DNA from 3 places in the Pseudoalteromonas sp. NEC-BIFX-2020_002 genome. Region 1 is predicted to be linked to each of the others. Evidence: predicted binding sites of a transcription regulator. Region 1 holds the regulator's gene; each other region holds the start of a gene.

Region 1 (5,657 bases):
ACCACATTCGTTTTAGTTAAATCCAAATGAAATATTTCATTTACACCGGCCAAAGGTAAAGCAAATGTTTGCTCACCAACTACCACCATTAATGTGGGTAGAATCGCTAAAGTTAACGGCACTTTGATTTCAAGTATAGTGCCAACACCTAATTCCGATTGGATATTAACGGAGCCATTAAGCTGCGTGATTTTGGTTTTCACCACATCCATTCCAACACCACGCCCTGATATATCTGAAATCTCTTCTTTGGTAGAAAAGCCTGGTGCAAAAATTAAGTTATAGGCTTCAGTATCAGATAATCGACTCGCTTGATCATGATCTAACACGCCTTTATTAATCGCGATCTTTTTAAGTTTCTCTGCATCCATTCCTGCGCCATCATCTTTGATGGTCAGTAAAATATGATCGCCTTCTTGAGAAGCTGAAAGTGTGACTGTACCTGTTCGAGATTTACCACTTGCTTCACGCACGTCTGGCATTTCAATCCCGTGGTCAACAGAGTTACGTACTAAATGCACTAATGGGTCAGCTAAAGCTTCAACTAGATTTTTATCTAGGTCAGTTTCTTCACCAACAAGTAATAAGTTTATATCTTTTTTCAAACTACGCGCTAAATCTCTTACAACTCGTGGGAAACGACCAAACACTTTCTTAATCGGCTGCATTCGGGTTTTCATTACGGCACCTTGTAAATCAGCCGTAACGACATCGAGATTAGAGATAGCTTTACCCATAGTTTCGCTATCAGTATTTGTTGCTAAGCTTACTAAACGATTACGAACCAATACTAATTCACCGACCATATTCATTATTTGGTCAAGGCGCTTAGTATCAACACGAACTGTTGTTTCTGCTTGCGTTGGTGCTGGTTTTTTAGCTACCGCAGCTGGTTTATCAGCAACTTTTGCAGGCTGACTCACTGGTGCTGGCTTAGAAACTGGTGCAGGAGCAGCAGCTTTAGGTGCTGCGGGTGCTACTTTTGGAGTAGCCGCTGCAATAGGTGCTTCTTCTGTCGCTTTTGGAGCACTGCCTTTACCATGTAATTCATCAAGTAATGCTTCAAATTCATCATCACTGATTTCATCATCGGTTTGACTTACCACGGGTTTATTTACCGGTGCTATTGGGTCTTTTGGTGCTTCAGGTTTGCTGACCGGAATATCATTACTAACAGCACCAAAACTACCTACACCATGTAATTCATCCAATAAATTATCAAACTCGTCATCGGTTATATCACTACTATTAGCACTACTTGCCGTCGTACTTGATATTATCGGACTTTGTCCTTTGCCATGAAGTTCATCAAGCAAATTTTCAAATTCATCTTCCGATATATCATCAATTTGTGTATCGGCTTGCGGGCTATCTACTTGTCCATCAAATAACAAATCAAATGCAAATGGATCGTCACCTGAAGCTGAAGCTGACTCATCATTTACTTCAGCTGGTGCTTCTGTAACTTCGATGGCGCTTTCTTCATCAGCTGTGGGCGGTTGCCCCAATCTATGCATTATCGCTAATAATTCAGGATCAGCAGGGGTCGGCTTTTCTCTACTTTGAATTGTAGCGAACATCTCATTTATAGTATCTAATGCTTGTAGGATAACATCCATCAGCTCAGAATTTACTTTTCGAACACCCTGGCGTAACAAATCAAAAACATTCTCTGCACCATGACAAGCATCAACTAACTCGGTCATGCTTAAAAAACCGGCGCCGCCTTTAACCGTATGAAATCCACGGAAAATTGCATTGAGCAACTCGGTATCATCAGGGTTATTTTCAAGTTCTACTAGCTGTTCTGATAAAAGCTCAAGAATTTCTCCAGCTTCAACTAGAAAATCTTGTAAAATATCTTCATCGACTTCAAAGCTCATGCAGTCTTCTCCTCTTAGAAACCCAAGCTTGATAACAAATCATCAACTTCATCTTGTCCTGAGACAACATCATCACGTGATTCTTTATCAATTATTGGCCCTTCAGGACCTGCAAGTGTATCTTCAGCAGGCGGTGTTTCAATGGCTTGTTGTTGTACTTTAGTGTCGCCATCATCATGGGTACCAAATGCAGTAAGCAAATGGATTAAGCTATCTTCAACTTCTCTTACAAGTTCAATAACACGGCGAATTACTTGCCCAGTTAAATCTTGATAATCTTGTGCCATCAATACATTGGTCATTAGACCTTGTAATTCATCAGTCTTAGAATGCGAGTTATTCATAAACTTATCTAAGCTATGGCAGAGCGTTTTAAACTCGCCCAATTCAATTTCACGGTTCATCAAACGATCCCATGTGGGTTTGATATGTGAAATTTCATCTGCTAGTTGCTGAGCTATAGGTAAACTAGCCTCTACCGCATCCATCGTTTTATTAGCAGCACTTTCTGTCATTTCCATAACATAATTGAGCCGCTGTTTAGCATCCGGTAAGGCTTCGGTGGTTAAATCAGCTAGACGTGTATCGAGTTCAAAATTTTTCAGCGCATCATGAAGTTGGCGAGTTAACTTACCAACTTCTGCAAAAAGTTCTGACTGCTCTTTTGACGCCGCATCTAGAATTAGTTGATCAGCTTTGTCTTGTTCACCGTTTTCTAAGTAAACCACAAGCTGACGGGCTTGCTCTAAACTGATCTGAGGCGCAGCAGGTGCTGACATAAGCCTCTCCTCTTTATTTAACCTAAACGCTCAAACACTTTTTCCAATTTGGTTTTTAGTGTTGCTGCAGTAAATGGTTTAACGATGTAGCCGTTAACGCCGGCTTGTGCAGCAGCTACAATTTGTTCTTTTTTAGCTTCTGCGGTTACCATTAACACTGGAATATGCTTAAGCGTATCATCCGCTCTGATTGCTCTTAGCAAATCAATACCTTGCATTCCAGGCATATTCCAGTCTGTCACAACAAAATCAAACTCTTGATTTTGCAGCATCGGCAAAGCTGTTGAGCCATCATCAGCTTCTTGCACATTAGTAAAACCTAAATCCCTTAACAGATTTTTGATAATACGTCTCATCGTCGAAAAGTCATCAACAACAAGAATTTTCATGTTTTTATCCAAAACATCCTCCGGTGAGGTCTGAACCTATATTTACTTACTACTAGTTTATCCAGTCATTGATTTTTGCTTTAAGCTTAATCATCGCCTGACCATGTATCTGACTCACACGCGATTCACTTACATCGAGTATGTGCCCAATTTCTTTTAAATTCATTTCATCATTGTAGTAAAGCGATAGCACTAAACCATCTCGTTCTGGTAAAGACTTTATTGCCTCTAGCAATGATTGATTAAACTTATCATTTTTAACATTATTAAAAGGCTTATCTAGTGCTAAATCATGTCCAACTGGTGTAATTACATCTTCATCAACACCAAGGTCTTCAATACCTAGTATTTTACTAGAATTCACATCATTAAGAATATGATGGTACTCATCTAGCGTAATATCAAGTTTTTCAGCAACTTCAATATCTTTTGGTTCACGATTAAGTCCACTTTCTAACTCTGATATCGCTTCTGCAACCATACGACTATTGCGATGCACCGATCTTGGAGCCCAATCACCACGCCTCATTTCATCAAGCATAGCACCACGAATACGAATACCTGCAAATGTTTCAAAACTGGCGCCTTTAGTGGCGTCAAAGTTTTTCGAGGCTTCAATTAAACCAATCATTCCTGATTGAATTAAATCATCCAACTGTACACTTGGTGGTAAACGAGCAATTAAATGGCACGCCACTTTTTTGACTAATGAAGCATGGCGCTCAACAATCACATTTAAGTTCTGTGTAGATTGATATCCCATCGCTTTATTCACCGATGCCGTCATAATTAGCCGTTTACTAATTTTTCTATGAAAAATTCTAAATGGCCAGATGGTTGATTAGGTATAGGCCATTTTACTGCTTTTGTCGCGAGTGTTTTAAATGCAATTGCAGCTGGTGAGCTAGGAAACAGCTCTACGATTACTTTTTGACGGCGCGTAGACTTTCGCATATTTTCATCATAAGGCACCGTTGCAACTAGTTCCATCGACACATCTAAAAAACGATCTGTGACTTTAGATAACTTTGCAAATAACTCATGACCTTCACGTATACTGCGTACCATATTAGCGACTATTTTGAACTTGTATACGCCGTGTTCACGACTTAATATTTTAATAAGCGCATAGGCATCAGTAATTGAAGTGGGCTCGTCACATACGACAACCATCACATCTTGTGCGGCGCGCGAAAAACTGAGCACCATATCTGAAATACCGGCTGCAGTATCAACAATTAATATATCAAATTCGGTATTTAGCTCACTAAAGGCACGAATAAGACCGGCATGCTCTGATGGCGATAATTCAACCATACTCTGCGAGCCGGAGGTAGCGGGGACTATTTTTATCCCTGCGGGGCCTTCAACTAAAATTTCATCGAGCTCACATTCACCCGACAATACGTGAGACAAGTTACGCTCAACACGTAATCCTAACATCACATCACAGTTTGCTAGGCCTAAATCGGCATCCAATACTAATACTCTGTTTCCGAGTTGACCCAAAGCAATCGCAGTATTAAGTGAAACGTTTGTTTTACCAACGCCTCCCTTACCACCAGTGACAGCGATAACCTTAACGCCGTTATTATTGTTTTGACTCATTTTACGCAGGCCACTTGCTTGATCTAATACTGTGTTAATCATACATCCCTACTGTGCTTGACGCTACTGCTTGACGTCGCGAATGTTGTGCTTTTGTTCTTTTTAAATACAATTGTTCAGCTTTTTTTACTAATTTCTCTGCATTAGCCACCCGGATGTCCTCAGGGACTCGCTGACCATTAGTAAGATACCCTATTGGGAGGCGATTTTGAATCGCTATACTAATTATCTCACCTAAACTTAGTGATTCATCTAATTTGGTGAAAATACAGCCACTTAATTGTACTTTTTTAAAGTGTCTTACGGTTTCTTGTAAAACGTTAATTTGCGCTGTTGCACTAAGCACCAAGTAATTGCGAATATCAACTCTTTGATTGCGCATTAAGGTGTTTAATTGCTCTGTTAAACGTAAATCACGCTGACTCATTCCCGCCGTATCTATTAATACTAGACGCTTATTTCGTAAATGGTATAAAACTTCAGCTAATTCATTAGCATCTTTAACTTGCTTAACACCACAGCCGATAATACGTCCGTATGTAGCTAATTGCTCATATGCACCAATACGGTATGTATCAGTTGTGATCAGTGCCACTTTATCAGCGCCATACTTTTGTGCACCCAACGCAGCAAGTTTTGCAACTGTCGTCGTCTTACCAACCCCTGTTGGACCTACTAATGCAAATACACCACCTTGATGTAATATTTCATTATTAGTTGTATGCATCTGATTTTCAATCATTTGCAATAAGGCTTGCCATGCTTGTTGACGTGACACATCGTCAGGAATAAAGCATGCCATTTGGTCTGCAACTTCACTATCAATCCCCATACCTATCAAGCGATCTATCATGCATGCTCTTGTTGGGTCACGACGAGCCATATCCTGCTGCATTAAACCTGATACTTGATGCTCTAACAACTGACGCATTGCGGCCATTTCATCACGCATTGCTGTTATCTCATCTGTTTTTGCGACCTCTTTAGTAGGCATTGAG
Region 2 (5,657 bases), 150 kb from region 1:
CCCACCTAAAACAATTATTGCTGTTTTAATTACGCTACTCGTCACTGCTTTCATTTCGCCACTCTCAATTGTTCTTTTTTCTTTGGCTATCAGCTTAAAACTATTTTTGCTGTTTGTAATTAATCATTAGGTCAAACTGCTTTTCCTTGAGACAATCACGTTAGTTATTTTTAAACCATGGTTCATATAATGAAACTATTAGTTAGAAACTTATCTCGCACTATTACTGAGCATGAAATTCGCACTCTTTTTACTGAGCACGGTAAAGTAGCCGATTGTAATTTAGTACTTGATAAAGAAACAGGCCAATCAAAAGGCTTTGCCTTTGTTGAAATGCCTAATGATGCTGAAGCTTCTGTAGCAATTAAAGCATTAAATCAAAGCACTGTAGATAAAAGAAAAATCCGAGTAAAAAAAGCTGACGCTTAATACCAATCTGCATAAATATTTGAACAATTTAACGAATTAAATCACGCTATAGCGTCGTTAAAATTTTTTATTTAGAACAACTAGATATAAAAATTTTTGCCTAGGGCGTGTTGACCTTTCGTGATTGATTTTGCAGCAGTCTATTTGGTATTTAGGCAAGGCAGAGCCTATGTCGTGTGGTTGTTCCCCATAAATAGGCGATAACGCAGTATAAATGCCAAACATGCGCTGCCCAAAGGGTTCTTCCTAGGGGCGATTGACTCTTTGTTGCCTACACGGATGTAGGTAAGGGGCGTGAGCAGGACGCGGAAGCTTTGCTCGGTTTTTACTTATTCTCACATGGATGTGAGCCAGTAGAATAACGCAGGAGCAGTTATCGAGCCCGCTAGGTTACAAACCTCGCGCCGCGATTAAATCGCCCCTAGATTGAACAAATTTCAATCCACAAAGGTCAACACGCCCTAGTTATAGCGCAATTTTTTGTCATTAAATAGACTCCATATCTATCCAGATTGGTAAACGCGTAAAGTGACATACCAGCTTTATAATGTACGGGAGTTTAGCTTGCTAAAATACAGTGTTTTATTTAATTGGTATGCCATTATTTTAATGGTAATAACGTAATAGACTTTACTTGAATGACCGCGTTACCACCTTCATCATCTTTTAAATCAGGCACTAAATAAACCGCACTTACATGCGCTTTAATAATACCTAAATCCTTTGAATTCGTTGGCGTCCAGCTAGGTCGATTAAAATCAGCAACATTAATACATGCGCTTACCCACTTTTTGGCTTTAGGCAAAATATGTTGATAGTGCGCATAACTTTTATCGCCCTTCCCACCGTATTCTTTTTGAGATAATTTTACTACTAAATCACGACTGCTTTGATAGGTAAGCTGTATTGTCTCAGCGCCCTTTAAGTCACCTTTTGGTAGATCATAAATCAGCTCCACCCACGAGTTATTTTTGGCATCCACGCGAGGCACTCGCGAGAAATTAACCCAAATTGCCCCCTCTGACAGCAAACTCGCTTTTGTTAGTGCTTTACTTCCATGCGGATCGGTGGCGTAACGCCAGTCTTGCTCAGTTAAAGTGTTTTTCGTTAAGCTAGTTTCATCTTGCAAGCATGTGTTTGTTGCATGAACAGAAAATGGTAATAAGCTAAAAAATAAAATACGTAGTGATCGGTTAAACACGCAAAATCCTTATTAAGAGTTTTTTTGAGTATACCTTAAAGCTGGATTAATTAAAGGCACAAAAAATGGGCAGTTAAGCCCATTCTTTTAGCGAAAAGATGCAATTATGCTTCAGATTCGTCTTCTTCTTCCTCATCAACAGGCTCTTGACGCTGTGCAGCGCGTGCGATGATTTCAACGTAGAAGGACGTTAAGCCTTGCTTTTCAATTTCACTGATAGAATTATTTATCTCAGCAACATGCACTACTTGTGCATCGTCTGCTGTATTACCAAACTTACAATCAAATGCCCAGTAGTCAGCATCAAATGGTAAGGTTTTGTTACGCTCTCTTTTCAAATATTTTTTTACTTCATGCTTTGCAGCATCAACCATACGTGGATATTTGATTTTCTCGTGATTCAGCGTGAATGTTTTCTTCATTACGTTCCTAATTACCTTTATTAAATGATAATGGTATTTATGAAACACCATTTGAGGTCATTATAGCAATTGCATTTAATTTTTGGATGCTTTTTTTACACTAAAGTAAATTAATTAGTCTAGTGTCAAAATATGACACATTAATGTCAAGCTTGAGATAAGTGCAACGGCTGATGAAGTGCTTCATTATTAAGGCTGTCGTAAAAAGCTGCCGCATCCATTTGTGGGTTATCGAGCTGAGTTTCTTTATGTTGGTGGCGTTTACGGGTGACTAATTCACAGTTATCAATAATATTTAGTGGGATATGAATTTTATCATCACGAATAGCTAGCGGTTCTGGCGCTAGACATGCACGTAATCGAAGGTCACTCATCCCACCATCATTAAGGCGTTGCGCATTATGTTGGCCAATCAACATATCAAACTCTGTTGGTGCAAGTACTTGTTTTGGCCCTGCTCCTAATTTTTTACGCAATTGATCTTCATCTTCAACAACAACATTCGCATCTATGGGCGTTTTAGGAAGATGAAACTGACTAAAATCTAACGCATCATGAGAAAGCATTGCCAATAACAAAGCAAACTCGCCACGACGTGATTCACTCACACTTATGGCAAGACGATTGTTAAGTTGACTCTCTGTGATTAACAAATCATCGATTTGCATAGACTTTAGCCGATTAAAGTAGGTAATAGATATTTATCGGCTTTATTTCATTTTTCTTTAGCTTTTTTCTTTACTTAAATGCTGATTTTGCTATTATCAGCGCCGTTGCATTGGAGGGGTTCCCGAGCGGCCAAAGGGATCAGACTGTAAATCTGACGGCTCAGCCTTCGCTGGTTCGAATCCAGCTCCCTCCACCACTTTTCTTACCGCTAAGTTAAGTGGGGCCAAATGCGACAAAATTAGTGTGGAGGGGTTCCCGAGCGGCCAAAGGGATCAGACTGTAAATCTGACGGCTCAGCCTTCGCTGGTTCGAATCCAGCTCCCTCCACCACTTTTCTTTCTAGCTTTGCTAGTTCTAGACTTACTTTTTCTAATTTTATTCTTTATTAATCAAATACCCATTGTAAACTTGCACCGTGTTGTTTTAACCACTTTGTTGCTTGCTTATAGTTCGGGTAAAATTCACTAACGCGTAGCCAAAATGGCGCACTGTGATTTAAGTACTTCAAGTGTGCAAGCTCATGCACAATTACATAATCAATAATGTACTGTGGTGCACTGACTAACAATAAATTAAAGGTAAGTTCCCTGCGTCGATTACAACTACCCCAACGTCGTTTATAAGTTTGGATCCGAATATTGCTAGGCAGCGCTTCTGCCATTTTCAAACAGTAATCATTAACCCGCATTTCAATGTAACTTTCTAACTGTTCGTGTAAAAAGGTTTCTAATAATGTTTGATACATTAATTGTTGATGCTTAACTCGACCAGAAATACTGAGTTGCAAAGTGGTCACAGACTGATTTTTCACTAACAACCAATGGCTACGATTACTTACAGCAAAAGTTAATTGTACAACATCATCAAAAACAACCACCCGATTATTTTTTAATGGGTATTGCCTTGTGTCTAATTGCTGTCTTTGCTTGGTAATTTGCACATTGATCCAATCTGTTTTACTCAACAACCAACTCTCAAGCTCTTTTTTAGCAACACCTATAGGTGCATAAACTGTCACAGCCTGCTGATGAACTTTAATTGCCACGGTTTTACGACGGCGACTGCGCTTTAATGTGTATTCAAACAAATTTAACTCTTAGTGCTACGGTGAGCAATATGGAATAATTTTCGAGTTATTATATTACCTTGCAAAAAAACTGCTAACCTATAATTAAGAATAATTTAAAAAGCAGCATCCGATTATGCCTGATAAGCCTTGTTGTAAGTATACCTCCCCCGATGGGCATCAATGCCAGGAAATAGATATGGGCTCAGGTTTTTGTTTTTGGCATGATAATAAGTTTGATAAATCGGGCCTTGAGCTGAGTCACAAATTAGAACGTTATGCTAAAAAAGGAGGTTTATTGCAAGGTCTTCAGTTACAGCGTGCAAACTTAACAGGTTTAAGCCTAATAAAGCATGATGATGAAGAAGGATTTGATTTATCTTACAGTAATTTTTATCGAGCAAATTTAAGTGGTGCTCACCTATTTAATAATACAATCGCACACAGCTCATTAATGAAAGCAAATTTACGTGAGGCTAACCTGCACTACTGTAACTTGCAACATACTAATTTATTAGGAATTAAGCTGGACAACACGCGCATTGATAAAATTGATTTAGGTGTTGAATTATTACAAGAGAGCCAAGCTAAAACAGCCCTTAAACAATCAGATCGCAACACTGCGCTAGACCTATTTGAGCAATCTGAAGAAATATTTAGAAACCTACGTAAAGCATCGGAACAACAAGGTCTTTTCGAGCTCGCTGGTAACTTTACCTATAAAGAATTAAGAATGCGCCATGCGCAATACCCCAAAGGCTCTAAAAAACAATTAGCATCCAGTGCTATCAACTTATTGTGTGGATATGGCGAAAAACCTGAAAACGTCATTAGGTTTAGCTTAGGCTTAATCATTTTTTGTGCATTTTGCTACTTTATCTTTGGCGTTGTATATGCCGGAGAAACGCTCCAACTAAATTTATCCGCTTCTTTCAATGATAATTTATCAGCATTACTCAATAGTTTTTATTTTAGTGTTGTTACATTTACGACGTTAGGCTACGGCGATATTACGCCAACCGGATTTTCTCGTTTTATCGCCGCTGTAGAAGCATTTTGCGGTAGTTTCTCATTAGCTTTATTCGTAGTTGTCTTTGTAAAACGTATGACTCGCTAGGCTTCTTTCAAGTTGAAAGAATAATAAATTACAGGTTTGGGCAAAACTCGCTATAAAAACAACTGTTAATAATGCTAAAGTTATAACCTATATAATGTAGTGCACTGATTTTAAGTGCTTTGCTTTTGTTAATTTCTGTCGCATTCCATGAGTGAACTTATTGGATAAGCCATATTTTGAGCCATTATGCTTGCAACGTTTTTTATTACGAATCAAGACCCTAGTTTAATTATAAATGGTGTTTTTAACCCTTTTTTGGTGACGCTATCAATTTTAACGGCCATTTTTGCGGCCTATTTCTCTGCATATTTAATTGATCTGGCAAAAGAAACTCGCTTTAAGAGCTATCAAAGGCTCGCAAATTCAACCGCTGCGCTCGTGCTCTCTGGTGGTATTTGGAGTATGCACTTTATTGGTATGTTAGCTTTTTCTTTGTGTACTAATATTAGCTACGACCCTGCAATCACTTTCCTCTCTTTTATTCCTGCTTTTTTGGCTTGTTTAACGGCTATTTCTTTATTAGTTAAAAGTAATAAAAAATTCATAGATTTACTCGTACCATCCGTTTTGTTAGGCGCAGGTATCGGGACCATGCATTATAGTGGGATGGCAGCAATGGAGTTGAGCCCGCTACTTCGGTATGACCCACTCATGTTTGGTTTATCAATTATTGTGGCTGTCGTACTTGCGTTTATATCCTTGTACACACGTTTTAATATCAGCCAGCATTTCCCTAAATTTACAGTTATTCAA
Region 3 (5,657 bases), on a different contig from region 1:
ATATTTTGACTGTTCGCTCAAAAAGCGTGCTAATCGGCTTAAAATGATAATTCACGCCTACTACAGAGCTGTTTTTTTAAGCTAAATTAGATAATTTCACATAAATACCATTGCTATGTTCATTTATCGCGTTAAGATAGCAAGTTCGCAATGTTAAATTAATGTTTATTTCCTGTTTATTGGTAGATCAAAAATGAAATTACCCGATCAAAAATCTCTTATCTCTTCAGTTATCCTTGCTGTTATTGGTTTCGTTATAGTTAATTTTGCGCTTTCAAGCCTACAATTAAGTCCTGCACTGTTATTTGGTGCTGGTTTACTAATTGGTGGTGTTGTTATTGCTGCAATGTCGTCTGACGATTTAGAAGAAGCCGAAGTAAAGACAAAAACACTTTATGTAGGCAATCTTCCTTATCGTGCAAATGAAGGTGTTGTTCGTGCTTTATTTGAAGAGCAAGGTAAAGTGTTTAATGTTCGTTTATTAAAGGATAAAAATACTGGCAAGCGCCGCGGCTTTGGTTTTGTTGAAATGGCAGAGTCAGATGCTGATAATGCAATTGCTAAGTTAAACGATAGCGAGTTCCAACAACGTACGTTGAAAGTTCGTGAAGCAAAACAAAAACAAGATGACGAGCCTAACTCTTTTCGTTCTGAATCGGATCAGTCAGTGTAACTAGCTCCACCGGTTGCTCATCAATGACAATAGAAGCCGTTGCATAATAATGCAGCGGCTTTTTTTTGTGATCAAAAGTAACTTTGCTGTTTAAGGAATAGTTTTTCTCTATAAGCACAGTTTCTACCCGCTTTGCTATCGCCGCTCCCGAATCTAATAATTTAATGCTGCCTTGATAAAATGCATGAATCGCCGACGCTAAAATGGGAAAATGCGTACACCCTAATACCAAAACATCAATACTTTGATTAATTGATAACTCTCTAAGCTCGGCGTTTAACTTGTCTGTGTCGACCACTCCATTTAAGTAGGTATATTCAGCAATAGCGACTAACGCGACACTACTATATAAACTAACAGTGATAGATGAAGCATGGTCTTCGATTAATTGCTGTGTATATGGGCTGCTTATCGTTGCTGGTGTTGCGAGTAGGCCTATGTGATGACTGTTCGTGATACTTGCGGCAGGTTTAATGGCAGGCACTACGCCTACTATAGGAATGTGTGTTAATGATCGAATAGCACTCAATGCTGAAGTGGATGCCGTATTGCATGCTATAACTAACACATCAACGCTAAGTGAGTTCACTTCGATAAAGTGCAGTAAACCTCTGAGGCGTTCAATAATTTTTTGCTGGTTCAATTTACCATAGGGTAAAAATGCATTATCCATAAAATAGCTAATGCGTGCATATGGGAGCTGCTTCTGAATATGCTCAAGAACGGTTGTCCCCCCTATTCCAGAATCAAATACCATTATATGTGCTGACAAACGACTCGCTCCAAACTAAACCTAAGCTGACCAGTTTGCCATGCACATCTTCTAAAATAAAGCTTAAGCTTCACCCTCTAGTGTTGCTGAGCGTAACTTGTTCATTTGTTCAAACATGGCCTTGGTATAATCAACTAGCTTGCCGACTTCTTCCTGATCTTGATTTAACCATTGCAAAATACCTGACAGCTCATTTTGCAATGCAAGATCACCTGCTTTATTAAATGCATCTTTTAAATCACTGTTAAATGGCGCGACCTTCTCGGTAATTGCTTTTTCTGGCGCAGGCTTATTTTCTTCATAGCCTTTTATTGCCGCGAACGTTTTGGTTTGCTTTAAATCCATTGAAAATGCCACCAGCTGTTCATTACCTAGATTTAGCTCTTTAGCTTGTTCAAATGCATCTTCCATGTCACCACCGAAGAATTTTTTACTGACACTCTGTAGGTCTTCCATAAGGGCGTTAATGGCTTCTTGCTCATCTTCATTTAAATCGCCATTGACTGACATGCTAAATGATAGCTCTCGTGATTGCGATGATTCACTCGCATAGCCTTCATTTTGACCATTACGCTGATAACTACTTGCTGATTGCTGTTTGAATGCATCGGCAAAACTAATACTCACTTCATCACCTTCTGCGGTCGTGAAGTTATATTGCGCGTTATTACTTAAACTTAAATATTGCGCCTGCGTAACACTTACTGAATCTGGCTTGGGATTAAATAAGTCATCTTCAAATTCATCGAGGCCATTAAAAATGCCCTCTTTTGACTTTTCTATACCTTCTTCAATTTCATCATTTAAGATGCCGGTATCTTTTAGTTCTTCAAACGCGCCATCGATACCTATTTGCACACCTTTACGTGCGTCATCAAGCATACCTTTTAATTTCTCATTGTCTGCGCCATCGACCTGTGCCTTTTTAACTGCGCCAGTAACAAAGCTAAGCACATTTTTGACAATTTCATCAAAATCAAACAGTGGCTTGTCTTTTTTCTCTTCAGCGATCGGCAAACCTAAGGCTTCAGCCATTTTATCTCCCAATACTTTTGCAGCTAATTCTTTACCACGTTGCTGATAGCTATCTTGGGGGGATTGTATTGTAGGCTGCTGCAATGCGCCTTTATTGCTGTATTTATTGACATTATTATTTGGAACAAAGCCAAAGTTACCAATTTTCATGATCCGACTCCTATTTCTGCTTACTTCATTATCGGCCTAAAAACGAATAACTAAAGCGATACGTACAAAAAAACAGCATTTACTATTACTCAAAACTAGACAAATACTCTCTGCCCCCTACAATAGCGCCGATAAACAGCATAATGAGATAAGGTATTAGGTAATGGCGGTTATAAAGATAGATACAACTGAATACGATGCACAATTAACAGAAAAAGAGCAACGTATCATTGCGCAATTCCAACGCTTTGGTGTTGAACAACTAGACGTATTTGCCTCTGAACCAATTCATTACCGTCAACGAGCTGAATTTAGAGTTTGGCATGATGGCGACGATCTGTTTCACATCATGTTTGACCAAGCAACAAAAGAAAAAATTAGGGTCGATGAGTTTGACCCTGCTGCGCCATTAATTGGTGAAGTAATGAAAGCGATGATTGATAATCTTAAAGACTGTGAAATCCTGCGCCGCAAACTGTTTCAGATTGACTACTTATCGACTCTCAGTGGTGAAATTTTAGTAAGTTTACTTTACCACAAGCCACTTGATGAAGAGTGGATGGCTGAAATAAAAGCCTTAAAAGAAAAGCTAAGCCATTCATTTAAAATTGACTTTATTGGTCGCGCGCGTAAACAAAAAGAAGTACTAGGCACTGACTATGTAACCGAGCACTTAACGGTTAATGGCCAAGCGCTTATTTATCAGCAGGTAGAAAATAGCTTCACTCAACCCAATGCACAAGTGAACATCAAAATGCTGGAGTGGGCACAAGATTTATGTAAACCTCTTAAGAATGATTTACTTGAGCTTTATTGCGGCAATGGTAATTTTTCAATTGCGCTAGCTGGCTCATTTAACCGTGTATTGGCAACAGAAATATCTAAGTCATCGGTGCATTCGGCGCAATATAATATTGCTAAAAATAATGTAACCAATTTAGATATTATTCGTATGTCGAGTGAAGAGTTTACGCAAGCAATGAACGGCGAGCGTACATTCTCTAGGTTAGAAGGGATTGATTTAACCAGCTACGATTGTCAAACTATTTTAGTAGATCCACCACGCGCAGGCATGGATACATTAACATGTGATTTAGTCGCCAATTACGAGAGCATTATTTATATTTCGTGTAACCCTGAGACACTAGAACGCGATTTAGACCACTTAACCCGTACGCATGACGTCAAACGTTTCGCTATTTTTGATCAGTTCCCATACACCCATCATATTGAGTCGGGCGTGTTTTTACAAAAAAAGGCGCTTTGATAAAATAGCTATACTTCCTGTGCCAGTGCTTTTAACAGCGCTGGTATTTGCATTTCGCTAAATACCTTTATATCATTTTGCTCTAATAATGCCGCAGTTAAACCCATACCTATGATTTTTATACCGCTATGCGTGCCGTCGTAGATATTATTTCGCCCACATGACGGGCTCGACTCTTTTAGTAATGCAAACCGAATGTGGTTTAGCTTACAAAAGCGTAACGCTCTTTGAGCACCAAGCTCAAACTCAGCAGTCATATCTTCACCGCTTTTGGTTATTACTTTTTGTGACTTTAACTCTGCAGGGGCTCGTGGAATTGGTAAGCCACCAGCAACTTCCGGACAAAAAGAAACGATTCTTTTTTGCTGCTGCCAAGTGGCTAATTGGGGGTGTTTTAATGCCTGGCCTTTACCGTCATAACGTACGGGGGCGCCCAACAAACAACTCGATACGAAAATCTTTTCCATCATGCATCTCTATAAACAAAAAAGCCCCGCATCCGGGGCTTTCATCATAATTTTGTATTTAGCTATTTAGCTATTTAGCTATTTAGCAGCTAAATAGTTAATCAGTTTACTAATGTCATCAGGTTCTGTAATACCTGTTTCACGACCTAAGTTAAGCTTATACTTACCATTGACGATAAAGGTTGGTACGCCACGTAGTGCGCCCTTTTCTTTATAGTAATTTTGATCGCGTTTCATCTTCGAGCTCATAGTACGCACTGAAAAGCTCTTATAAACTTTATCAAACTTGTCGCCATCAACACCTTGGGCAACAAATACATCTTTTATATCTGCTAATTCGTTAAACTTTGCGCGCTTGGCGTGAATATGGTTAAACATAGCGGCAATCAATGCATCCTTTTGTGGTAGCACTTCAGCTGTTGCTAGAGCCTGAGAGATCATTTGCTGATTTTCTGGGTCTCGCACACCGACAAAATCCACATGGCTTTTTTTGAACTCAACGCCTGTATTTAATTTTGGTTTAACTTCAGCCAGTAGCGCTTCATAGTTATTACACGCTGGGCAATAAAATGAAAAGAACTCTTTTACTTCAGGTTTTTTGCTCGCACGCTCAGAGACAATCTCATAATGCACGCCTTCTTCGTAAGTCGTTGGCGCCGCATTTGCCGCCAAAGGTAGCAATAAGGCAAGTAATCCTGCTTTAACTAATTTAATCATAATCAATTAACTCCAAAAAATTATTGTTCTAATAAAAATTCTACTAACTCATTAAGCTGCTCTTGGCTCTTAATGGTATTGATATTTATTTTATATTTATCGTTTACGATGAATGTTGGTACGCCGGTCAAAGCGCCCATTTCAGAATATTTATTTTGCTTATCTTGCATAGCACGCTCAGCTGAAATAACTGGCATGCTGGCAATATCGCTATTAAATGTATCATTATCAATACCATTCACTTCAAGTAACTTTTTAACATCTTTAATGTTATCAAGCGGTGCGCGTTGAACATGAATACTGTTGAAGATTTGATCCGCAATTTTCTCACCTTTATTATGCTGTTTAGCAATGATATAAGCGTAGCTTAAGTTACTTTGCACTTGTGGTGTTAAACCACCAAGAAAATTTACATGGTTTTTAATAAACTCAGCACCTTCAGGCAAGCTTTTTTCGATCGCTTTAGCGACGGGCTCAAACTTAAAGCAATGTCCGCAATAGAATGAGAAAAACTCGGTTACTTGGGGCGTTTTGCTTTTTTCAATATTCAATACATCATATTGATCACCCGCTTTA

Evidence for each region. The regulator FliA, encoded in region 1, starts transcription of late flagellar genes. The targets are predictions, from matches to a motif close to CTAAAGNTNNNNNNNNNNNNGCCGATA.
Region 2: a site for FliA is predicted at 2,755-2,781, ahead of HJP15_RS05440 (VC2046/SO_2500 family protein). Genes of this name have one in related genera too.
Region 3: a site for FliA is predicted at 2,660-2,686, ahead of HJP15_RS21010 (DUF5610 domain-containing protein). Genes of this name have one in related genera too.

The regions. Positions count from the first base shown of each region.
Region 1 is NZ_JABEPJ010000003.1:85,144-90,800, reverse strand. It holds gene HJP15_RS04725 (chemotaxis protein CheA) at 1-1,883, opposite strand, end outside; gene HJP15_RS04720 (protein phosphatase CheZ) at 1,898-2,662, opposite strand; gene cheY (chemotaxis response regulator CheY) at 2,680-3,063, opposite strand; gene HJP15_RS04710 (RNA polymerase sigma factor FliA) at 3,104-3,814, opposite strand; gene HJP15_RS04705 (MinD/ParA family ATP-binding protein) at 3,841-4,701, opposite strand; gene flhF (flagellar biosynthesis GTPase FlhF) at 4,694-5,657, opposite strand, start outside.
Region 2 is NZ_JABEPJ010000003.1:239,314-244,970, reverse strand. It holds gene HJP15_RS05460 (YdcF family protein) at 1-54, opposite strand, end outside; gene HJP15_RS05455 (RNA recognition motif domain-containing protein) at 190-429, shown strand; gene HJP15_RS05450 (hypothetical protein) at 1,031-1,630, opposite strand; gene HJP15_RS05445 (DUF6172 family protein) at 1,735-2,052, opposite strand; gene HJP15_RS05440 (VC2046/SO_2500 family protein) at 2,199-2,720, opposite strand; tRNA gene HJP15_RS05435 (tRNA-Tyr) at 2,833-2,917, shown strand; tRNA gene HJP15_RS05430 (tRNA-Tyr) at 2,967-3,051, shown strand; gene HJP15_RS05425 (M48 family metallopeptidase) at 3,107-3,808, opposite strand; gene HJP15_RS05420 (ion channel) at 3,924-4,904, shown strand; gene HJP15_RS05415 (MHYT domain-containing protein) at 5,091-5,657, shown strand, end outside.
Region 3 is NZ_JABEPJ010000032.1:255-5,911, forward strand. It holds gene HJP15_RS21000 (RNA recognition motif domain-containing protein) at 194-673, shown strand; gene murI (glutamate racemase) at 636-1,445, opposite strand; gene HJP15_RS21010 (DUF5610 domain-containing protein) at 1,509-2,630, opposite strand; gene trmA (tRNA (uridine(54)-C5)-methyltransferase TrmA) at 2,794-3,897, shown strand; gene HJP15_RS21020 (2-thiouracil desulfurase family protein) at 3,906-4,364, opposite strand; gene HJP15_RS21025 (thiol:disulfide interchange protein DsbA/DsbL) at 4,443-5,081, opposite strand; gene HJP15_RS21030 (thiol:disulfide interchange protein DsbA/DsbL) at 5,102-5,657, opposite strand, start outside.